2 regions of the Achromobacter sp. EG18 genome follow, and region 2 is predicted to be linked to the other one. Evidence: predicted binding sites of a transcription regulator. Region 2 holds the regulator's gene; the other holds the start of a gene.
What was found. Region 2 encodes NrdR, which represses ribonucleotide reductase genes. Its sites were predicted from a motif close to CACNANATNTNGTG; they were not measured.

Region 1: the regulator NrdR is predicted to act here: its motif matches at 5,121-5,134, upstream of AC6CR5_RS06285 (ribonucleoside triphosphate reductase).

What each region holds. Positions count from the first base shown of each region.
Region 1 covers NZ_CM186213.1:1,322,727-1,334,376, forward strand. Annotated here, with positions in the region: gene AC6CR5_RS06260 (LysR family transcriptional regulator) at 1-317, opposite strand, end outside; gene AC6CR5_RS06265 (M20 family metallopeptidase) at 432-1,853, shown strand; gene AC6CR5_RS06270 (Bug family tripartite tricarboxylate transporter substrate binding protein) at 1,866-2,858, shown strand; gene AC6CR5_RS06275 (PepSY-associated TM helix domain-containing protein) at 3,044-4,654, shown strand; gene AC6CR5_RS06280 (DUF3325 domain-containing protein) at 4,651-5,001, shown strand; gene AC6CR5_RS06285 (ribonucleoside triphosphate reductase) at 5,141-7,141, shown strand; gene nrdD (anaerobic ribonucleoside-triphosphate reductase) at 7,206-7,388, shown strand; gene AC6CR5_RS06295 (anaerobic ribonucleoside-triphosphate reductase activating protein) at 7,354-8,145, shown strand; gene AC6CR5_RS06300 (aminotransferase-like domain-containing protein) at 8,136-9,566, opposite strand; gene AC6CR5_RS06305 (hydroxymethylglutaryl-CoA reductase, degradative) at 9,707-10,996, shown strand; gene AC6CR5_RS06310 (hypothetical protein) at 11,091-11,564, shown strand; gene AC6CR5_RS06315 (tripartite tricarboxylate transporter permease) at 11,561-11,650, shown strand, end outside.
Region 2 covers NZ_CM186213.1:5,123,748-5,135,397, reverse strand. Annotated here, with positions in the region: gene AC6CR5_RS23620 (hypothetical protein) at 1-1,576, shown strand, start outside; gene ribD (bifunctional diaminohydroxyphosphoribosylaminopyrimidine deaminase/5-amino-6-(5-phosphoribosylamino)uracil reductase RibD) at 1,573-2,694, opposite strand; gene AC6CR5_RS23610 (cysteine hydrolase family protein) at 2,935-3,504, shown strand; gene AC6CR5_RS23605 (GlxA family transcriptional regulator) at 3,517-4,476, shown strand; gene nrdR (transcriptional regulator NrdR) at 4,524-5,003, opposite strand; gene glyA (serine hydroxymethyltransferase) at 5,210-6,460, opposite strand; gene AC6CR5_RS23590 (LysE family translocator) at 6,666-7,304, shown strand; gene AC6CR5_RS23585 (YbhB/YbcL family Raf kinase inhibitor-like protein) at 7,384-8,040, opposite strand; gene tyrS (tyrosine--tRNA ligase) at 8,113-9,342, opposite strand; gene AC6CR5_RS23575 (M23 family metallopeptidase) at 9,600-11,009, shown strand; gene AC6CR5_RS23570 (anhydro-N-acetylmuramic acid kinase) at 11,088-11,650, shown strand, end outside.

The DNA of each region.
Region 1 (11,650 bases), 2.6 Mb from region 2:
AGGAAGCGATGGGCAAAGCCTTCGGTGCAGGCCAGCCGGATGGTCACGTCGCCCAGCGCGCTGCGCTGGCGGATGCCGGTGGTGACGCGCTCGGCCTCCAGCGCGGCGGCGTTGGCGTATGCCGCCAGCTGGCGGCCGGCCTCGCTCAATGCCATGCCGCGCGCCTGGCGCTCGAACAGCGCAATGCCCAGCTCGTCCTCCAGCTTGGCGATCTGGCGGCTCACGGCGGAGGCCGCCACGTGCTGCGCGGCGGCGGCGCCGGCGATGGAGCCGCAGCGCGCCACCTCCAGGAAATACCTCAGGCCCAGCGAAATCATGGCAAGCTTCCCCAAGCCATTGCCTAAATGGCAACGATCAAATGCGAATTATCTAATTGTGGCATGCGCATAAGCGTAATAACTTTGTGCCTGTGCCGCTACCCCGAGACCGCAGTGATCCGCGAACAAGCCATCCTCCACGCCACCCAAGCCTATGACGACGGCACCTTGCAGGCCGAACTGGCCCGCCGCGTCGCCTACCAGACCGAAAGCGAGGAGCCCGGCCAGGCCGCCTGCCAGCACGCCTACCTGAACGACGAGCTGGCGCCGCAGCTGGAACAGCTGGGCTTCACCTGTCATGTGCACCCCAACCCGGCGGGCGTCGACCTGCCGATCATGGTGGCGCGGCGCATCGAAGCGCCGGCGCTGCCGGGCGTGCTGCTGTACGGCCATGGCGACGTGGTGCGCGGCAATGCGGCCAAGTGGGAAGCCGGCCGCGATCCATGGCGCCTGCGGGTCGAGGGCGACCGCTGGTACGGCCGCGGCACCGCCGACAACAAGGGGCAACACACCATCAACCTGGCCGCGCTGCGCCAGGTGCTGCGGGCGCGCGACGGCAAGCTGGGCTTCAACGCCACCTGGCTGATCGAGACCGGCGAGGAAGCGGGCTCGCCCGGCCTGGCCGCCTTCTGCGAAGCGCAGCGCGAGGCGCTGGCCGCCGACGTCTTCATTGCCAGCGACGGCCCGCGCCTGGCCGCCGCCCGCCCCACCCTGTTCATGGGCTCGCGCGGCGCGGTGAACTTCGAATTGAGCCTGCGCGCCCGCGAACGCGGCTACCACTCGGGCAACTGGGGCGGGCTGCTGGCCAATCCCGCCATCGTCCTGTCGCACGCCATCGCCTCCCTGGTGGACGCGCGTGGCCGCATCCTGGTGCCGGGCCTGCGGCCGCCGCCCATCCCGGCGCCGGTGGCGGCGGCGCTGGCGGACCTGGAAGTGGGTGGCGGCGCCGACGATCCCGCGATCGACCACGACTGGGGCGAGCCCGGCCTGTCGCCCTCGGAGCAGGTGTTCGGCTGGAACAGCCTGGACGTGCTGACCTTCGGCGCCGGCGATCCGGCCAAGCCGGTCAATGCCATTCCGCCCGTCGCCACGGCCTGGTGCCAGTTGCGTTTCGTGGTCGGCACCGACTGGCGCGCGCTCGAGCAGCACGTGCGCGCCCATCTGGACGCGGCCGGCTTTGCCGACGTGCGGGTCCGCGTCGGCATGCAGGCCGGCGCCACCCGCCTGTCGCCCGACAACCCCTGGGTACGCTGGGCCGCCGCCTCGATCGAGCGCAGCACCGGCCAGCGCCCGGCGCTGCTGCCCAACCTGGGGGGCTCGCTGCCCAACGACATCTTCGCCGACCTGCTCGGCCTGCCCACGCTGTGGGTGCCGCATTCCTACCCCGCCTGCGCCCAGCACGCGCCCAACGAGCATCTGCTGGGCAGCGTGGCGCGCGAGGGCCTGGCCATCATGGCGGGCCTGTTCTGGGACCTGGGCGACCAGGGCGCCGCGCTGCGCCAGGCCGCCGCCGAAACCGATTCCTCTCCCTCCTGACCGGACTCTTCCATGATCGCCCGACTCCGCGCCGCCGCGCTGGCCTGCCTTTCGGCCCTTGCCCTGCAAGCCACCCTGGCCGCCCCCGCCGCGCACGCCGCCTATCCCGAACAGGCCATCAAGCTGGTGGTGCCGTTCACGCCCGGCGGCGCCACCGACGCCGTGGCCCGGCTGCTGGCCAACCGGCTGTCGGGCAAGCTGGGCCAGGCCGTGATCGTCGAGAACCGGCCCGGCGCCTCGACCGTCATCGGCGCCAACGCCGTGGCGCAGGCCCAGCCCGACGGCTACACGCTGATGCTGTCGGGCAGCACCACCTACACCGTGCTGCCGGCGCTCAAGCGCGACCTGCCCTACGACCCGCGCGGCAGCTTCGAGCACATCGCCATCGTGGCGCTGGCGCCGGTGGTGCTGCTGGCGCAGAACAGCCTGCCGGCCAAGACCGCGCAACAGGCGGCCGAGCTGGCGCGCGACAAGACCGCCGGCGGCGGCCTGATGTACGGCACCTTCGGTCCAGGGTCGGCGCCGCACCTGGTGGGTGAAATGTTCGCCGAGGCCGCGGGCGCCAAAATGACGCCGGTGCCCTACAAGGGCAGCGCGCAGTTCATCACCGCGCTGATCGGCGGCGAAATCGCGCTGGGCGTCGACACCGTGTCGTCGGCCGCGCCGCAGGTCAAGGCGGGCAAGGTGCGCGCGCTGGCCGTCACCGGCGAACACCGCGTGCCGCAGTTGCCGGACGTGCCGACCTTCATCGAAAGCGGCCTGCCCGGCGTCTCGATGGTGGGCTGGTACGGGCTGGTGGCGCCGGCGCGCACGCCGCCGCCGGTGCTGGACACGTTGAACCGCGCGGTCGCGGACATCATGGCCGACCCGCAGGTACGCCGCGCCATCGCCGACCTGGCGCTGGAGCCGGTCTACCTGGACGGCGCCGCCTTCACCGCGCGCATGGAACAGGAACTCAAGACCTTCGGCGAAGTGGGCCGGCGCGCCGACATCAAGCTGGACTGAAGCGCCCGCCCCGCGCGGGCGCCGGCGGGCCACGGTCCGCCGGCACGATGGCGTCGGGAATCGTCCTATTCCGACCCCATTTCGACTAGAATCGGAACCATTCTCAATAAAAGACCCGCGGCAGGGCTCGCGGCGGCGTCGATAGAAGAAAGAGGCGCGTTCTGAAACCCAGTTTCCGTTTGTCCATGGCCTGGCTCCACACCTGGGTCGGCCTGTGGTTTTCCTGGCTGCTGTTCGCCGTCTTCCTGACCGGGACGCTGGCGGTGTTCGCCGAACCCATCACCCACTGGATGACGCCGGAGCACCATGCGGCCGAGGCCGAGGCGGCGGCGCGCGAGCCCGTGAAGGTGGATCGCGCGCGCCGGCTCGATCTGGCGGTGCAGTACATGGCGCGGCATCACGCCGGCGCCGGCATGTGGGAGATCTGGCCGGTCAACCGGCACCACGACAACGGCCTGGTGGCCTACTGGTTCGACTCGAACGGCGCATACGCCGACGCCGAACTCGACCCCGAGACCGGCCGCGAACTGGACGAGGACCACCACGAGGCAGGCCGCGCCACCTTCGGCGGCGACCACTTCGTCGACTTCCATTACAACCTGCACGCGCAGCCCCTGGGCCTGTGGATCGTGGCCTTCGCCGCCATGGCGATGCTGGTGGCGATGGTTTCCGGCGTGGTGACGCACAAGCGCATCTTCAAGGATTTCTTCACCTTCCGCGCCAGCAAGGGCCAACGTTCGTGGCTGGACGCGCACAACGCCACCGCGGTGCTGACCCTGCCCTTCCAGTTCATGATCGCCTATACCGGCATCGTGATCTCGGCCTTCACCCTGATGCCGGCGCCGATCGCGGCGACCTATGGCCCCGGCGCCGAGGCCGCCCGCCTGTACCTGGCCGAACTGGCGCGCGAAGACCAGCCCCCGCTGACCGGCACCGCGCTCGCCGTGCCGGCCCTGGAACCGCTGGTCGCGCGCGCCGAACGGTTGATCGGGCAGACCGCGCGCGCCATCGTCATCAACAACCCCGAAGACGGCTCGATGCGGATCGCGGTCTATGGCTGGAACGAGGAGGCCGACCAGAACGTCCATATCAGCAGCACCACCGGCATGGCGGAATTCTCCGCCGCCACCGGCCAATTGCTGCGCCTGCGCGCCCCCGGCGGCGTCGAGGGTGGCGCCGCGCCGTTGACGCGCCAGGTGATGTCCGACCTGCACATGGTCAAGTTCGGCGGACTGGCGATGAAATGGCTGTACTTCGTGTGCGGCCTGGCCGGCACCGCCATGATGGGCACCGGCGCGGTGTTGTTCATGGTCAAGCGCCGCGCCAGGATGGGCGACGAATTCGGCGCCGCCACCGCGCGCGTCTACCGCCTGATCGAAGGCCTGAACGTGGCCGCCCTGGCCGGCCTGGCGATCGCCTGCGTCGCCTACCTGTGGGCCAACCGGCTGCTGCCGGTGTCGCTGCCGCAGCGCGCCGGCTGGGAACTGCGCGCCTTCTTCATCGTCTGGGCGCTGACGCTGGCCCATGCCTGGCTGTGCAGTCCGCGGCGCGCCTGGCTGTGGCAGCTGGGCCTGTTGTCGGCGCTGTGCCTGCTGCTGCCGCTGCTGTCCCTGCTGACGCTGGGCGACCATCCGCTGGCGCAGATCGCGCGCGGCGACTGGGAAAGCGCCGGGGTCGAACTGACGGCCGTGGCCATGGGCCTGGCGGCCGGCTGGGCCGCGCTGCGGCTGGGCCGCAAACCGCTGTCGGCGCCGCCGCCGCGCGATACGCGCGCTTCGCGGGAGGCCACGGCATGAATCTCAACGACGCCTTCGGCATCGCCATGGCGCTGCTGCTGACCTATTCCGGCATGGCCTGCCTGAGCCTGGCGATGCCGCGCCATTACGACCAGGTCTGGGGCCGCGATCCCTCGGCCGGCCATTCCCGCGTGCTGCGCGGCGCGGGCATCCTGCTGTTGCTGCTGGCGCTGCTGCCCTGCGTCGGCCTGTGGGGCAACACCGTGGGCGTGGTGGCCTGGCTGGGCTGGCTGTCGGCCGGCGCGTTGCTGTGGGTCGGCATGCTGTCGTGGGCACCGCGCCCGGCCATAGGCACCGCCGCCCTGGCGCTGGTGATCTCGCTGGCCGGGGTCGGCTTGGGTTTCTAGGGCCGCATTGCGTCCGCGCCGGCCCAGCCGGCGCCGTTTGACCGGCATCAAGACAAGCCGACAAACGCCTCGATAGCCGGGCTTTCGACACCATAGGTGGTGGTAGAGTTTCCCTACCCCACAACATATGGTGTCAGCGATGCAACTCCAACACATCCTCAAGCGCGACGGCCGGGTCGTCGCATTCGACCGCGACAAGATCGCCGCGGCCATCGCCGCCGCCGGCCGCGGCACCGGAGAACTGGACGCCGACGTCGCGCAGGCGCTGACCGGCGCGGTGATCGAGGCGCTGGCCGCCGAAGGCAACGTCTGCCCCGGCGTGGAGACCATCCAGAACCAGGTCGAGGAAACGCTGGTCAAGGCCGGCTACTGGCGCACCGCCCGCGCCTACATCGTCTACCGCGAACAACACGCCCGCCTGCGCGCGCTGCGCCACACCCTGGTGGACGTGGAAAGCGCCATGGAGGAATACCTGGAACAGCGCGACTGGCGCGTCAACGCCAACGCCAACCAGGGCTACAGCCTGGGCGGGCTGATCCTGAACGTGGCCGGCAAGGTCACCGCCAACTACTGGCTGTCCAGCGTCTTCACCCCCGAGGCCGGCCAGGCCCACCGCGATGGCGACATCCACATCCACGACCTGGACATGCTCAGCGGCTATTGCGCCGGCTGGTCCCTGCGCCAGCTGCTGACCGAAGGCTTCAACGGCATCCCCGGCAAGATCGAGGCCACGCCGCCGCGCCACATGTCGGCGGCCATCGGCCAGATCGTCAACTTCCTGGGCACGCTGCAGAACGAATGGGCCGGCGCCCAGGCCTTCAGCTCGTTCGACACCTACATGGCGCCCTTCATCCGGCGCGACGCGATGACCTACGCCGAGGTCAAGCAGAGCATGCAGGAACTGATCTACAACCTGAACGTGCCGAGCCGCTGGGGCACGCAGACGCCGTTCACCAACCTGACCTTCGACTGGACCTGCCCGGCCGACCTGAAGGAGCAGATCCCCTACGTCGGCGGCGAGGAAATGCCGTTCGCCTATGGCGACCTGCAGGCCGAGATGGACATGATCAACCGCGCCTACATCGAGGTGATGATGGCCGGCGACGCCAAGGGGCGCGTGTTCACCTTCCCGATTCCCACCTACAACATCACGCCTGACTTCGACTGGGACCATCCCAACACCGAGCGCCTGTTCGAGATGACCGCGCGCTACGGCCTGCCGTACTTCCAGAACTTCCTCAATTCCGACCTGGAGCCGCACATGGTGCGCTCCATGTGCTGCCGCCTGCAGCTGGACCTGCGCGAACTGCTCAAGCGCGGCAACGGCCTGTTCGGCTCGGCCGAGCAGACCGGGTCGGTGGGCGTGGTGACCGTCAACTGCGCCCGCCTGGGCCACACCTGCCGCGGCGACGAGGCAGCGCTGATGGCGCGCCTGGATCACCTGCTGGGCCTGGGCCGCGACGTGCTGGAAACCAAGCGCAAGGTGGTGCAGCGCTACATCGACCAGGGGCTGTACCCGTACACGCGGCGCTACCTCGGCACGCTGCGCAACCACTTCAGCACGCTGGGCGTGAACGGCATCAACGAGATGATCCGCAACTTCAGCGGCGACGCCGAGGACGTCACCACGCCGGCCGGCCATGCGCTGGCGGTGCGCCTGCTGGACCGGGTGCGGGCGCGCATGACCGAGTTCCAGGAAGAGACCGGGCACCTCTACAACCTGGAGGCCACGCCGGCCGAAGGCACCACCTACCGCTTCGCCCGCGAAGACCGCAAGCGCTACCCCGGCATCCTGCAGGCGGGCACCGAGGCCCAGCCCTACTACACCAACTCCAGCCAGCTGCCGGTGGGCCACACCGACGATCCGTTCGAGGCGCTGGCCCTGCAGGAGTCGCTGCAGGGCAAGTACACCGGCGGCACCGTGCTGCATCTGTACATGAACGAGGCCGTGTCGTCGGCCAGCGCGTGCAAGGAACTGGTGCGGCGCGCGCTGTCGAATTTCCGGCTGCCGTACATCACCGTCACGCCGACGTTCTCGATCTGCCCGAACCACGGCTATCTGGCCGGGCACCACGAGTTCTGCCCGAAGTGCGACGCCGAATTGCTGGCCAAGCAGGCGTCTTGCTGCGCGCCGGCCTGACCGCCGCTGTCGACCGCTTTTTTCCCCGGGCGATCCCCGCCCGGCCTTTCCCCAAGGAGCCATTATGCAAACCGTGATCTCTCCCGAAGCCGCCGCCCCGCGGGCGCTGCGCCTGGACGACAGCCAGCGCGTGCGCTGCGAAGTCTGGACCCGCGTCATGGGCTACCACCGCCCCGTGTCTTCCTTCAATACCGGCAAACAAGGCGAATTCAATGAACGCCGCTTCTTCGTCGAACAACGTGCCTGAAGCGGCCGGCGGCCGCAAGGCCGCCCCCGCCCGCCACCCGCCGCGCATGGCCTATGCCGCGCCGCCGCGGCCGGCGGCCCAGCCGCTGCCGCGCCATTCCCCGGCGGTGGGAGGGCTGACGCCGTTTTCCACCGTGGACTGGCCCGGCACGCTGGCCGCCGTCATCTTCATCGCCGGCTGTCCGTGGCGCTGCCACTACTGCCACAACCCCGAACTGCAGACGCGCAACGCGCGCTACGACTGGCGCGACGTGCGCGCCTTCCTCGACAACCGCCAGGGGCTGCTGGACGCCGTGGTGTTCTCCGGCGGCGAACCGCTGAGCGAACCGCGCCTGCCGTCGATGATCCGCAAGGCGCGGCGCATGGGCTATCGCATCGGCCTGCACACGGCCGGCATCTATCCGCTGCGGCTGGCCGACGTGCTGCGCTACCTGGACTGGGTCGGCCTGGACATCAAGGCCGACGCGCAGGGCTATGACGACATCACCGGCCGACGCGATTCGCACCGCCCGGCGCAGGCCTGCCTGACGCAGTTGCTGACGGCCGGCGTGGATTTCGAATGCCGCATCACCTGGCATCCCGACTGGCTCGACGAGACCCGGTTGCTGGGATTGGCGCGCGAACTGGCGCGGCGCGGCGTCAAGCGCTTCGCGGTGCAGGGCGCGCGCAGCTGCCCCAGCACGCCGCCGGCGCGGCTGCTGGGCACGCAGGCACAGGCTTTGCTGCGCGGCTGGTTCGAGGAATTCGCCTACCGCTGAGCGCTGGCGCGTCCCAGGCGCGCCGCCAGCGCCGCGTGAAAGCGCGGCGACGCCACCGCGCCCACATTGCAGCGCGACCACGGTGACACGGCGGTCGGGTCGACGCTGAACACCCGGCCCGGCGCCATGATGACCTTCTCCGGCATCAGGTCCTCGGCCAGCGCCAGCGAATTGTCGATGCCGGGAAACGCCGCCCACAGATAGAGCGAGCGGGTGGGCCGCGTGTAGACCGTCGCGCCCAGCGAATCGAGCGCCCGCAGCGCGTCGCCGGTGGCCGCCTCCAGCCGCTGGCGCAGGCGCACCAGATGGCGTTCGTAGTGGCCGTCGCGCAGCATCACGTCGACCATGCGCTCGCAGTATTCCGAACTGCTGACGTGCACCAGCGCCTTCAGGTCCGCCAGATCGCTGGCCAGGCCCGCGCCGCAGGCGATGAAGCCAACCCGCAAGGCCGCCGAGAACGACTTCGAGAAACTGCCAATGTAGACCGTGCGTTCCAGCTGATCCAGCGCCGACAGCCGCACCGCCGAGGTCGGCTTGAAGTCGGCCAGCGGGTCGTTCTCCACCACGATCAGGTTGTAGCGCTCGGACAGCTGCAGCAGCTTGTAGGCCTTGGCCGGCGAGATGTCCGAACCGGTGGGATTGTGCGCCAGCGACTGGGTGAAAAAGAGGCGCGGCTTCTCGCGCTGCAACAAGGCCTCCAGCGCCGCCAGGTCAGGCCCGTCCGCCAGGCGCGGCACGCCCAGCATGCGCACGCCCGCCAGCTTGAGCTTGCCGAACAGCGGGTAGTAGCCCGGATCGTCCACCAGCGCCGCCGCGCCCGGCGGCAGGAAATAGCGGATCACCAGGTCCATGGCCTCGTTGGCGCCGTGCGTCAGCACCAGTTGCGACGGCGCCGCGCTGATGCCGACGTCGCCCAGCTTGCGCACCAGGCTCTCGCGCAGCGGCGCGTAGCCGAAGCGGCTGCCATAGCGGAACAGCGTGCCCAGGCCGGTGCGCACCACCTTCTGGTGATAGCGGTCCATGCGCATGTCGGCCAGCCATTCCACCGGCGGGAAACCGTCGCCGGCGGCGATGGCGTCGGGTTGGGTCTTGAGCTGCTCGCGCATCAGCCAGACGATGTCCATGGCGCGGCTCAACTGGCCCGACTCCTCGTCGGCGGCGCGCCGCGCCGGACCGGTATCGAGCACGTAGAAGCCCGAGCCGCGGCGCGGTTCCACCAGCCCGCGCGCCACCAGCATCTCGAACGCCACCACCACGGTGTTCTTGGCGTAGCGGTGCAATTGCGCCAGCTCGCGCAGCGATGGCAATTTATCGCCCGGGCGGTAGACGCCCTCGGCGATCTGGCGCCCGATCAGGCGCGCCAGGCTTTCGGCGATGGGCGCGGCGCGCGGGGCGCGGCCCGGGGAATTATCGGCGTCCACGGCGTGGTTTCCAGCGGGAAAAAGTCGAAAATTGGTGCAGTGCGATGGTACTGTTCGCCCAAACTGTACCTCTGAATGCCGGTACAGTTTACCTAGAATCTGGCCACCCAATTCTTAGATTTCCGATGGAGACACATGCCATGGTGGCCGATTCACGCCTGCCCAACTTCCGCGCCCTCACCCCCGCCCAACGCCTCGCCGCCATCGCCGACGCGGCCGGCCTGACGCCCGAGGAACACCAGCAACTGGCCGAGCCGGGCGCGCTGGGCCTGGACCGCGCCGACGGCATGATCGAGAACGTCATCGGCGCCTTCGAGCTGCCGCTGGGCGTGGCCGGCAACTTCCAGGTCAATGGCCGCGACGTGCTGGTGCCGATGGCGGTGGAAGAACCGTCGGTGGTGGCGGCGGCCTCGTTCATGGCCAAGCTGGCGCGCGAGAACGGCGGCTTCGAAACCTCCAGCACCCGGCCGCTGATGCGCGCCCAGGTGCAGGTGCTAGGCCTGAGCGACCCGCGCGGCGCGCGCGTCGCCCTGCTGCGCGAGCGCGAGCGCATCGTCAAGCTGGCCAATAGCCGCGACCAGGTGCTGATCGGCCTGGGCGGCGGCTGCCAGGACATCGAGGCGCACGTGTTCGCCGACACGCCGCGCGGCCCGATGCTGGTGCTGCACCTGATCGTCGACGTGCGCGACGCCATGGGCGCCAACACCGTCAACACCATGGCCGAGGCCGTGGCGCCGCTGGTCGAGGAGATCACCGGTGGCACGGTGCGGCTGCGCATCCTGTCGAACCTGGCCGACCTGCGCCTGTCGCGGGCCCGCGTGCGCCTGACGCCGCAGACCCTCGACACCAAGGACCGCAGCGGCGCCGAGATCATCGAGGGCGTGCTGGACGCCTACGTGTTCGCCGCCACCGACCCGTACCGCGCCGCCACCCACAACAAGGGCATCATGAACGGCATCGACCCGGTCATCGTCGCCACCGGCAACGACTGGCGCGCGGTCGAGGCCGGCGCCCATGCCTACGCCTGCCGCGACGGCCGCTACACCTCGCTGACCCATTGGGAAAAGGACGCCAGCGGCGCCCTGGTCGGCACGCTGGAAATGCCGATGCCGGTGGGCCTGGTGGGCGGCGCCACCAAGACCCATCCGCTGGCGCGGCTGGCGCTCAAGATCATGGCGGTGCGCTCGGCCCAGGAGCTGGGCGAGATCGCCGTGGCCGTGGGCCTGGCACAGAACCTGGGCGCGCTGCGGGCGCTGGCCACCGAAGGCATCCAGCGCGGCCACATGGCGCTGCACGCGCGCAACATCGCGCTGACGGTGGGCGCGGTGGGCGCCGAGGTCGACCAATTGGCCAAACGCATGGCCGAGGAAAAGGACGTGCGCGCCGACCGCGCGCTGGCGCTGCTGGAGGAACTGCGGAAACCGGCCTGACGGCGCGGCACGGCCGGCGCACGCACGCCGGCCGCACAAGAACAGAGGCGGCGCCGGGAATCGCCCGCGCCGCCCGTCCATCAAGGAGACAGACATGGAAAGAGACAGCAAGGCGTCCGCCGGACGCCTGGCCGAAGTATGGAACGACACGGTCGACCTGCGCCACCTGGCGTGGGCCATCGCCATCGGCATCGCCGTCAGCGTGGCGGGCTTCTACGCCGCCAGCGGCTGGCTGCGCGACAAGGTCGCCTCGCCCGAGCTGGCGCACGCCTACGCCATGCTGGCCGGCCTGGCCGGCTGCGTGCTGGCGGGCGTGATCTGCGCCCGCCTGTTCCCGCCCAAGCGCGAAGTGGTCGAGCACAGCGCCTCGCACGATCCGGCCTGGCGCGCCGAGGTGCTGGCCGAACTGGCCGCGCAACCGGGCGGCCTGGGCACGCTGGCGGACCTGCCGCCGGCGGTGGTCAAAGAACTGAAGGAACTGGACCTGTACGAGCTGTTCGCCGCGCCCGCCGCGGCGCCGGCGCCGCAGGCCCAACCGCGCAACGTGCGTGAAGAGGTGCCGGCATGAGCGATCCCGTGTTGCTTGAACAGATCATGGTGGCCGCCGGCATGGGCCTCCTGGGCGCGGTGGTGTTCGCCGCCATCGGCCTGGTG
Region 2 (11,650 bases):
TATCGGCGATATCGTCGACGGCAAGCCGGACAGCGCCCGCGACCCGTTCGCCAACTTCGAACAGACCGGCCGCCTGAGCCTGGCCGATGCCGCCGGCGGCGCGCCCAACGTCGCGCCCAACCCGGCGCTGCAATCGCTCGTGGCCGCGTTGCAGACCCAGGACCCGCAACGCATCGCCGATGCCGATCGGGTCGCGGCGCTGGCCTATCGCGTGGGCCGCTACGATCTCGCCCAGACCCTGGCCGAGCGGCTCGACACGGCATTGGCCTGGTGGGTGCGCGCCAAACTGGCCATCCGCCGCGGTGACAACGAACTCGCCGCCCAGGCCTATGCCCGCGCGATCGCGGCATTCCCGCGGGCCGATGGCAGTCTCGAACCTGGATCGGCCTCCCTGCTCAAGGCCGAACAAGGCGTGCTGTCGCTGTCGCGCGGCCAGTACGTGGAAGCGCTGGACCAGCTGTACCGCGCCGCCGCGACCCGCGACGGCGCCAGCCCGGCCGATGACGGCTGGCCTCTGTCGCCCTACTGGAACGATGCCGCCTACGTGGCCGAACGCGTGCTCACGACCGAGGAGCTCAAGGCCTATGTCGACCGCCTGCCGCCGCCCGCGCCGGCGCCTGCGCGTCCGGCCGGCTTCAGCCGCTATACGCCCGAACAGTTCTATCAATGGAGCCGCCTGAATCCGCCGCCCGCGCATGACCGCCTGCGCCAGCTGCTAGCGCGGCGCCTGGTGCGCGAGGGCCGCGTGGCCGAGGCCCTGCCCTACTTTCCGGCCGATTCCGATCCGCGCTTTGCCAGCGGGGGCTACGACGACGGCGCATGGAAGATCCAGGAGTCCGACGTGCGCCAGCGCGCCGCCCGGTACGGCGACGCCCTGCGAGCGGCAGGCAGCGCCTGGGGCCGCACCGCCCGTGCCCAGGCCTGGTACCAGGCGGCGACGCTGGCGCGCCGCGACGGCATCCGCATCATGGGCTATGAACAGGGCCCGGACTACGCCGTCTATGACGGCAACTATTCAGCCGGCGCGGGTCGCGACGCCAACCCGTGGTGGCGCGAAGCCCGCGCCGACGCCGGCATGCCGCTGGATACCCCGCTGCAGCGCGCCGAGGCCGACCTGCCGGGCCCCTATGTGACACAGGAAGAACGCAAGCGCTATGCCGCCAGCGAGGCGCGCCCCAACGTGCGCTACCACTACCGCCAGATCGCCGCCGACTACGCGATGAAGGCGGCCGACGAACTGCCCAGCCGCTCGCAGGCCTTCGCCGCCGTGCTGTGCCGCGGCGCGCGGTACGTCATCGACGACACGCCGGAACGCGCCTCCGCCATCTATCTGCGCTACGTGGACCAGGGCGCCCGGGTGCCCTTCAGCGACACCTTCGGCCGCGAATGCCCTGAACCGGACTTCCAGTCGGCCGCGCGCTTTCACTACATCCAGGCATGGAAAGCCTGGGAGCGCGCGCGCCAGCAGCATCCGGGCCTGCTGCTGGCCGGCGGCCTGCTTGCGCTGGCGGCGCTCGGCGCCGCGCTGTGGGCCTGGCGCAGCGCCACCCCGGCGGCTCGCGGCGGCAAGCGCTAGGGCGTCTGAACGGCGGGCAATTCGACTCGCCGCAACAGTCCGCGCCAATGCTCCGGCACCCGGGCGCGCACGCGCAGGTCTGCCGCCACCCGCTGCGCCTCGATGAATTCGTAGCGCGGGGCGGCGTCCAGCCGCTCCAGCAGCGGCAGCCTGACCACGCCGGCGGCGTCGCCCAGCAACATCGGCGCCATATATATCAGCAGTTCGTCGACGCAGCCGGCCGCCACCAGCGCGCCGCTCAAACCGGCGCCGGCCTCGACGTGGACTTCGTTGAACTGCTGCGCGGCCAGCCAGCGCATCATCGCCGGCAGGTCCACGCGGTCGGGCTCGGCGGCGGGCATCGACACCACGCGGACGTTCCTGGCTTCCAGCCGCGCCTGCTTGGCGGCGTCGACCCGCGCCGTGAACACGATGACCTCGCCGCCGTCGAACAGGCGCGCGTCCTCGGGAATCTCGAAGCGCCCGTCGACCACCGCCCGGCGCGGCTGGCGCGGCGTCTGCACGCTGCGCACGGTCAGTTGCGGATCGTCCTTGAGCACGGTGCCGATGCCGGTCAGCACCACGCAACTGCGCGCGCGCCACAGATGCCCGTCGGCGCGCGCCTCGGGGCCGGTGATCCATTGCGACAGGCCGTTATGCAGGGCGCTGCGGCCATCCAGCGACGTCGCCATCTTGAGCCAGGTCCACGGCAGCCCGCGGCTCATGCGCGAAATGAAACCGGCGTTCAGGGCCAGCGCCTCTTCGCGGCAGATGCCGGTGGTGACGGCGATACCGGCCTGGCGCAGGCGCGCCAACCCCTTGCCATTGACCAGCGGGTTGGGATCGCCGATCGCCACCACCACCCGCGCCGGCGCGGCCGCCAGCAAGGCGTCCACGCAGGGCGGCGTGCGGCCGAAATGGCTGCACGGCTCCAGCGTGACGTAGACGGTGGCGCCCGCCACCGATTCGCCGCGCGCCTGCGCGTCACGCAGCGCGCACACTTCGGCATGCGGGCCGCCGGGAGGCTGGGTGGCGCCCTCGCCCAGCACGCGGCCATCGCGCACGATGACGCAGCCCACCCGGGGGTTGGGCGCCGTCGAGTACATGACGGTCTGCGCCAGGGCCAGGGCGCGCCGCATCCAGGACAGGTCGTCGGATTCGCTGGGGTTCTTCATCATGCACGGATTGTATGTCCGCGGCGGATCGCCGGCACGCCGCGCTAGCCGTCCCGCGCCGGCGCGCTATGATCGTTCAAGCGGCCCGGCAGCCATGTCCGTTTTGGGCCGATGCTGGTCTCGGGACGGCCTCGCCCCGCCGCCGGGGCAGGCCCACAATACGCCACGTATCTCTCGAAATCCCAAGGCACGGAGCCCGCCGCCATGAAACAAGCATTGATCGTCATCGACGTCCAGGATTCCTTCCGCCAGCGTCCGTTTTGGGACGAGTCGGAATATCCGGCATTCGTCTCGCAACTCCAGGGCCTGATCGACGCCGCCCGCGCCCGCGACATCCCGGTGCTGCAGGTGTTCCATATCAGCGCCGCCAACGACCCGGCCAATCCGTTCTCGCTGGCATCCGGCCACGTCAAGACGCTCAAGGAACTGCGCATCGAGCCCGACGCCGTGTTCCACAAGACCGTGCATTCGTCCCTCTACGCCAAGGACGCCGACGGCGCCACGCTGCGGGACTGGCTGCGCAAGCACGGCATCGAGGGCGTCATCGTCAGCGGCATCCGCACCGAACAGTGCTGCGAGACCACCACCCGCCATGCCAGCGACGACGGCTTCAAGGTGGTGTTCCCGACCGACGCCACGCTGACTTTCGCCATGCAGAGTCCGTCGGGCAAGCACTACACGCCGGCCGAGATCCGCGACGCCACCGAACTGGTGCTGCAGGGCCGCTTCGCCCGCATCGCCCGCGCCGCCGACGTCTTCGCCGACGCGCAATAACGACGCGCCGCCATGATTCCGGTGTACTTCGTGTTGCCGCGGGGAATCGTGCTGCTCGACGTGGCCGGGCCGGCCGAGGCGTTCCGGGTCGCCAACAAGCTGTGCCCGGACGCCTTCGCCCAGCATTTCTGCGGCCCGTCCACCGAAGTCGAAAGCGGCATTCCCGGCCTGCACCTGGCCCGGATCCAGCCGCTACCCGAGAAACTGCCGCCCGAGGCGCTGGTGATCGTGTCCGGCGTGGTCGGCAAGCACATCCGCCTGGATGAACCCGAGGCCCGTCTAATCATCGACTGGCTGGCGCAGCGCCATCCGGCCGACGGCTTCACGCTGATGACGGTCTGCGCCGGCGCCCTGTTCGCCGCGGCGGCAGGCCTGACGCGTCAACGCGAATGCACTACCCACCATAGCTGCCTGGCGCAACTGGCCGACCTGGATCCCAGCGCCCGGGTGCACGACAACCGCATCTTCGTGGAGGACGGCAACCTGGTCAGCAGCGCCGGCATCACCGCCGGCATCGACCTGGCGCTGCACATGGTGTCGCGCCATTGCGGCCCGCGCGTGGCCAGCGAAGTGGCGCGCGACATGGTGGTGTACCAGCGCCGCGCCGGCACCGACTCGGCGCTGTCGCCCTGGCTTGAACACCGCAACCACATGCATCCGGGCGTGCACCGCGTGCAGGACGCGGTGGTGCGCAACCCGGCGGCGCCGTGGTCGGCGCAATCGCTGGCCGAACACGCCCACACCAGCCCGCGCCACCTGACGCGGCTGTTCCGCGAGCACGCAGGCTGCACGCCCATGGACTACCTGTATCAGATACGCGTGGCGCTGGCGCGCGACATGCTGCGCGAAACGCGCTTGAATCTGGAGCTGGTGGCGGAGAAATCGGGCTTCGGCTCGGCCCAGCACCTGCGCCGCGTGTGGCGCAGGTTCCAACCGCAGACGCCCAGCATGGCGCGGACACCCGCGCTATAGCGCGCCTTGCGAGTCAATCCGCGCCCCTCAGGCGCCGCGCAGCGCCCTCATTCCTTGCGCAGCTTGGCGGGCAGCACCGGCCCCTGCATCTCGCGGATCGCCTCGACGAATTCGCCGATGTCCTCGAAGCTCTTGTACACCGACGCAAAGCGCACGTAGGCCACCTTGTCGAGCTTGCGCAGCTCGTTCATGACCAGTTCGCCGATATGCCCGGAAGCCACTTCGCGCAGCCCGCTGGCCAGGAGTTGTTCCTCGATGCGGGCGACGGCGGCGTCCACGTCCTCGGTACTGACCGGGCGCTTGCGCAGCGCCAGGCTCAGGCTGGCGCGCAGCTTGGCGGGATCGTAGTCGCTGCGGCTGCCGTTGCGCTTGACCACGGACGGCATCGCCAGCTCCACCCGCTCGTAGGTGGTGAAGCGCTTGTCACAGGACTGGCAGCGGCGCCGGCGACGGATGGCGTCGCCCTCTTCCGAGACACGGCTGTCGACGACCTGCGTTTCGGAGTTGCCGCAAAATGGACACCGCATGTGTGATCCCTGAAAACACGGAAAGCAATAATTCGCCCACATTGTAACGAGGCGACAGTCGATCCGTGGCGACCATGACAAATTCGTCCCTATTATTTTTGCCACGATGACCGCTGGCGCGCAAGCGCCATTGGCCCGAAAACAAAAGGACGGCCCCTTGCGGAGCCGTCCTCGTCATGTGCCGGCGGGAAAGATCCGCCGCCGCATCACTTCTTGCCGTACACCGGCAAGCGCGAGGTCAGCTCATTGACCTTGGCGCGCACGGCGGCGATGTTGGCTTCGTCACGCGGGTTGTCCAGCACGTCGGCGATCAGGTTGGCCGTCAGCTCGGCCTCGGCTTCGGTGAAGCCGCGGGTCGTCATGGCCGGCGTGCCCAGGCGGATGCCGCTGGTCACGAAGGGCTTTTCCGGATCGTTCGGGATGGCGTTCTTGTTGACGGTGATATGAGCCTGGCCCAGCACGGCTTCGGCTTCCTTGCCCGTGATGCCCTTGGCACGCAGGTCCACCAGCATGACGTGGCTTTCGGTGCGGCCCGAAACGATGCGCAGGCCGCGCTTGACCAGCGTGTCGGCCAGCACCTTGGCGTTCTTGACCACTTGTTGCGCGTAGGTCTTGAATTCGGGTTCCAGCGCTTCCTTGAAGGCCACGGCCTTGCCGGCGATGACGTGCATCAGCGGACCGCCCTGGATGCCGGGGAAGATGGCCGAGTTGATGATCTTCTCGTATTCGGCCTTCATCATGATGACGCCGCCGCGCGGGCCGCGCAGCGACTTGTGCGTGGTCGAGGTGACGAAGTCGGCGTGCGGCACCGGGTTGGGGTACGCGCCGCCGGCGACCAGGCCGGCGTAGTGGGCGATGTCGACCATGAACAGCGCGCCGTTGTCGTGGGCGATGCGGGCCATGCGCTCGAAGTCGATGTGCAGGGCGTAGGCCGAGGCGCCGGCGACGATCAGCTTGGGCTTGTGCTCCTTGGCCAGCTGCTCGACCTGGGCGTAGTTCAGGACTTCGTTTTCGTCCAGGCCGTACGAGATGAAGTTGTACAGCTTGCCCGAGGCGTTGACCGACGCGCCGTGCGTCAGGTGGCCGCCTTCGGCCAGGCTCATGCCCAGCACCGTGTCGCCCGGCTTCAGGACGGCCATGTACACGCCCTGGTTGGCCTGCGAACCCGAGTTGGGCTGCACGTTGGCGGCTTCGGCGCCGAAGATCTGCTTCAGGCGGTCGATGGCCAGCTGCTCGACCACGTCGACGTATTCGCAACCGCCGTAGTAGCGCTTGCCCGGGTAGCCTTCGGCGTACTTGTTCGTGAGCTGCGTGCCCTGGGCTTCCATGACGGCCGGGCTGGCGTAGTTCTCCGAAGCGATCAGCTCGATGTGCTGCTCTTGGCGAACGTCTTCCTTCTGGACGGCGGCCCAGACGTCCGGGTCAGCCTTGGAGAGGGTGAGGTTGCGGTCAAACATGACGGGGGGTTCCTGAGGCGGTAAGAGAGGAGAAAACTGCGCCCGGGTGGGTAAACCCGGATAATGACGAATAGTTTACCGCGTACCGCCGCTTTCCCTGTCGCCAAAATGCCCCGAATGGCGGCAAAATTCCCGCCAAGGGCGCGAAATTTCCGCGATCCATCCGTGGCAGGAAAACCCTCTCAATCCGACTTGAGAAACTTTCATGCAAACCCAGACTTTGCTCGCCTACACCCTGGTCGCCGCCGTCAGCGTCGTCACCCCCGGCCCCGCCAGCATCCTGGCCATGCGCAATGGCGCCGCCGGCGGCCTGCGCGCCGTGCTGCCGTCGTCGCTAGGCAATATCACCGGCCTGTTCCTGCTGTCCGGCGCCGCCATGCTGGGCCTGGGCGTAGTGCTGCAATCGTCCGCCCTGCTGTTCGCCATCCTCAAGATCGCCGGCGCCGCCTACCTGATCTACCTGGGCCTGCGCCACCTGCTGGGCCGCAGCAGCGTGGCCGCGCCGCCGCCAGACAGCCAGGGCCGCCCGCCGCGCGGCGCGCTGGCGCTGTACCTGGAGGCCACCCTCGTGGCCGGCCTGAATCCCAAGCCCATCCTGTTCTTCACCGCGCTGTTCCCGCAGTTCCTGAACGCGGCCGAGCCGCTGCTGCCGCAGTTCTTCATCCTGACCGGCATCTTCATGGGCCTGTCGCTGCCATCGCTGCTGGCCTACGGCCTGCTGGCGCGCCGCGCCCGCCGCCTGTTCCAGCAGCCACGCGCGCTGCGCTGGATCAACCGGGTAGTGGGCTCGGTGTTCGTCGCCTTCGGCGTGGCGCTGCTGCGCCTGAAACGCGCCGGCGCCTGAAGGCGCCGCGCATCCGGCGGATGGCCGGGAAATAAAAAAGGGCCGCATTGATGCGGCCCTTTTTACTGATCGCGAGGAATCAGGACGCCGAGGTCGCCCCGATCTGCTTGGGCGCCAGCTTCGGGTTGAGCGTATAGGTGCCGGTCAGCGACGCCTGCGCCAGCACGTGCTTCTGGATGGCGCGCAGCGCGTCCTCGCCGGTGAACGAACCCTGCAGGTTCAGCGTATGGACGTCCAGCGCGTAAAGTGTGAACACGTAGCGGTGCACCAGTGCGTCGTTCCAGGGCGGGCACGGGCCGTCATAGCCGAAATAGTCGCCGCTCATGTCGTGGTCGTTGGCGAACCAGGACGAGTACGAATTGATGCCCTGACGGGCATCCAGCGGCGCCAGCGGGCCGCCCTTGCCACGCGGCGTGATGCCGCTGGAAAAGGCGCCTTCGTCGATTTCGCGCATGTCGGCCGCCAGGTCGACCAGCACCCAATGGAAGAAATCGACCCGCGGCAGATCGGCCGGCACTTCACGGCCCTCCTGGTTGACGTCGTCGGGCTTGGAGGGAACGTCCGGGTCGTGGCAGATCAAGGCGAACGACTGCGTACCCGCCGGGACGTCGTCCCAGGAAAACTGCGGGTTGTAGTTGTCAGCCAGCGCGACGTGCGATTGCGCATCGATCTTGCCGAAGGCGTAGCGCTCCGGAATCGACTCGTTATCGGAAAAAGACAAACTCGAAAGTTTCATGTCGTGCTCCTTGAAGTGCTGCGAAGGCATCCCAGCCTTGAACGTCCCTCCAGCGTATCAAAATCTTCGCGATTATGGGTTCAACTTAACACGCGCGAACTTGCGCTTGCCCACCTGGACCACGTAAGTCCCCGCAGGCAGTTGCAACGATTTGTCTTCGACCCGGTCGCCATTGACGCGCACCCCGCCCTGCTCGACGTTGCGCTGCGCCTCGGAACCCGAAGCCACCAGGCCAGCCTCGCGCAACAGTTTGAGGATGCCGACCGGCGCGCCGCCGATGCTGACCTCGGGCATGTCCTCCGGAATCGCGCCGTCGCGGAAACGCGCCTCGAACGCGGCCAGGGCGTCCTCGGCCGCCTTGGCCGAGTGGAAACGGGTGATGATTTCCTGGGCCAGCATGACCTTGGCGTCGCGCGGATTGCGGCCGCCGTCGATCTCCTGGCGCAGCGCGGCGATGTCTTCCAGCGAGCGGAACGACAGCAGCTCGAAGTAGCGCCACATCAGCGTGTCGGAAATCGACATCAGCTTGCCGAACATCGAATCGGGCGACTCCGAAATGCCGATGTAGTTGCCCTTGGACTTGGACATCTTCTCGACGCCGTCGGTGCCGACCAGCAGCGGCATCGTCAGGATGCACTGCGGCTCCTGTCCATACTCCTTCTGCAGCTCGCGGCCGACCAGCAGGTTGAACTTCTGATCGGTGCCCCCCAGCTCCAGATCGGACTTCAGCGCCACCGAGTCGTAACCCTGCATCAGCGGGTACAGGAATTCATGCACCGAGATCGGGATGCCGCCCTTGAAGCGCTTGGTGAAATCCTCGCGTTCCATCATGCGCGCCACGGTGTAGCGCGACGCCAGCTGGATCATGCCGCGCGCGCCCAGCGGGTCGCACCACTCCGAGTTGTAACGGATCTCGGTGCGCGCCGGATCCAGCACCAGGCTGGCCTGCGCATAGTAGGTCTTGGCGTTGGCCTCGATCTGCTCGCGCGTGAGCGGCGGGCGGGTGCTGTTGCGGCCGCTGGGATCGCCGATGGTCGAGGTGAAGTCGCCGATCAGGAAGATGACCTCATGGCCCAGGTCCTGCAACTGGCGCATCTTGTTGAGCACCACCGTGTGGCCCAGGTGGATGTCCGGCGCGGTCGGGTCCAGCCCCAGCTTGATGCGCAGCGGCACGCCGGTGGCGCGGCTGCGGGCCAGCTTGCGGGCGAATTCGGCTTCGACCAGCAACTCATCGCATCCGCGCTTGGCAATACGCAGATCGGCTTCGACTTCGGGGGTGATGGGGGCTTCGGAGGGTGACATTTTTGGGGGGCCGCAACGGCTTCAGCCGATAAAAAGGTGTAAAAAGTGACGAAAACTATCGAAAATTCTAGCCGAATCAGCTAGGATACCGCCCTAATCATACGCAACTGTCATATATACGCAGTTGTGCTCCGGTTACCACCCGTTGTTCACAAGATGCGCCCCGCGCCAGCCCTTGCCCCGGAAAACGTGGCGCGCGGGGGCCGTTCGTGTCACGCACCCTGCGAGCTCATGCCACCTGAGAGGGTATCTTCACGATGAATCGTGGCCTCCACGACCTGGCGAGTAGCATCAAACGCAAAGTTGCCGCCGTATTTGCGCCCGTCGAGCCCAAGCCGCATCGCTCGGGACTTTTCCGCCGCACTCTCCTCGTCACCGCCATGGGTCTGTTTGCCGGCGCCGCCGCCTTGGGCATGGTGCAGCAACCCGACCGCAGCGAACTCCCCCCGTCCCGCGTCATCCAGAGCATCCTGCCGCTGACCACCGAACAGGTCGAAGTCAGCACCCCCAGCGCCGCGCCCTACATCAGCGAAACCCGCATCCGCGCGGGCGACACGCTGGCCGCCGTGCTGCAGCGCCTGGAGCTGGACTCCCCGGACCTGCAGACCTTCCTGACCCACGACGCCAGCGCGCGCAGCATCTACAAGCTGTACCCGGGCCGGTCGGTGCAGGCCGCGACCGACGCCGAAGGCAACCTGATCTGGCTGCGCTACATCCACACCCCGGGTAACGAGGCCGACGGCCAGGTCGTCACCCGCATGCTGCACGTGGCGCGCACCGACGACGGCTACAAGGCCGAGGAAATCACCGAAAGCACCGATCGCCAAACCCGCGTCGCCGTGGGCACGATCCGGTCCTCGCTGTTCGGCGCCACCGATGCCGCCGGCATCCCCGATTCGGTCACCATGCAGATGGCCGACATCCTCAGCGCCAAGATCGACTTCCTGCGCGACCTGCGCCAGGGCGACCAGTTCCGCGTGGTCTACGAAGTGCGCTCGCACGATGGCCGCTACGCCGGCGCCGGCCGCGTGCTGGCCCTGGAATTCATCAACGGCGGCAAGACCTACTCCGCCGTCTGGTTCAGCGCCGACAACAAGACCGGCTCGTACTACGACTTCGACGGCACCAGCCTGCGCGGCGCGTTCCTGCGCACCGCCCTGAAGTTCAGCCGCATCAGCTCGACGTTCGGCATGCGCATGCACCCCATCCACAAGACCTGGACGGGGCACAAGGGCGTGGACTATGCCGCGCCATCAGGCACGCCGATCCACTCCACGGCCGACGGCACGGTGGAATTCGCCGGCTGGCAGAACGGCTATGGCAACGTGGTCATCGTCAAGCACCACGGCAAGTACTCGACGCTCTACGCGCACCAGAGCCGCATCGCCGAAGGTATCACCAAGGGCAGCAAGATCTCGCAAGGGCAACTGATCGGCTACGTCGGCGCCACCGGCTGGGCCACCGGTCCGCACCTGCACTACGAATTCCGCGTCGACAACCAGCCGATCGACCCGTTGTCGGTCGACCTGCCCGTCGCCCGCGCCCTGGAACCGGCCGAAATCCGCGCCTTCAATCAGGCCGTGGCGCCGTACAAGCAGCAGATCCAGCTGCTCACCGAATTCCAGCAGACCCTGCCGGACGCGCTGACCAACGTGGCCAGCCGCTGAGCCGGACCTGCATCACGCATCCGCAAGGCGGCCCGCGCATCTCGATGCCGGGCCGCTTTTTTACAGGCGGCTTTTGACATGACGACACCCCAGCATTTCATCGGCCTGATGTCTGGCACCAGCGTGGACGGCGTCGACGGTGTCCTGGCGCGACTGCGCGACGGCCAGCCGCCGCAGGTGCTGGCCAGCGCCAGCCTGTCAATGCCCGCCGCGCTGCGGGCCGAGTTCCTGGCCCTGAACCTTGCCGGCGACGACGAATTGGCCCGCGCCGCGCTCGCCGCCAACGAACTGGCCCGCCTGTATGCGCAGGTGGTGGCGGACCTGCTGGCCGGCGCCAAGCTGCAAGCGCGGGACGTTGCCGCCATCGGCGCCCATGGCCAGACGGTACGCCACCGCCCCGACAGCGGCTATACCGTGCAATTGAACGCGCCCGCCCTGCTGGCGGAGCTGACCGGCATCGACGTGGTGGCGGACTTCCGCAGCCGCGACGTGGCCGCCGGCGGCCAGGGCGCGCCGCTGGTGCCGCCCTTCCACGCGGCCGTGTTCGGCGCGCCGCAAGGCCGCGCGGTGCTGAACCTGGGCGGCATCGCCAACGTCACGCTGCTGGCGCCGGACCAGCCGCCACGCGGCTTCGACACGGG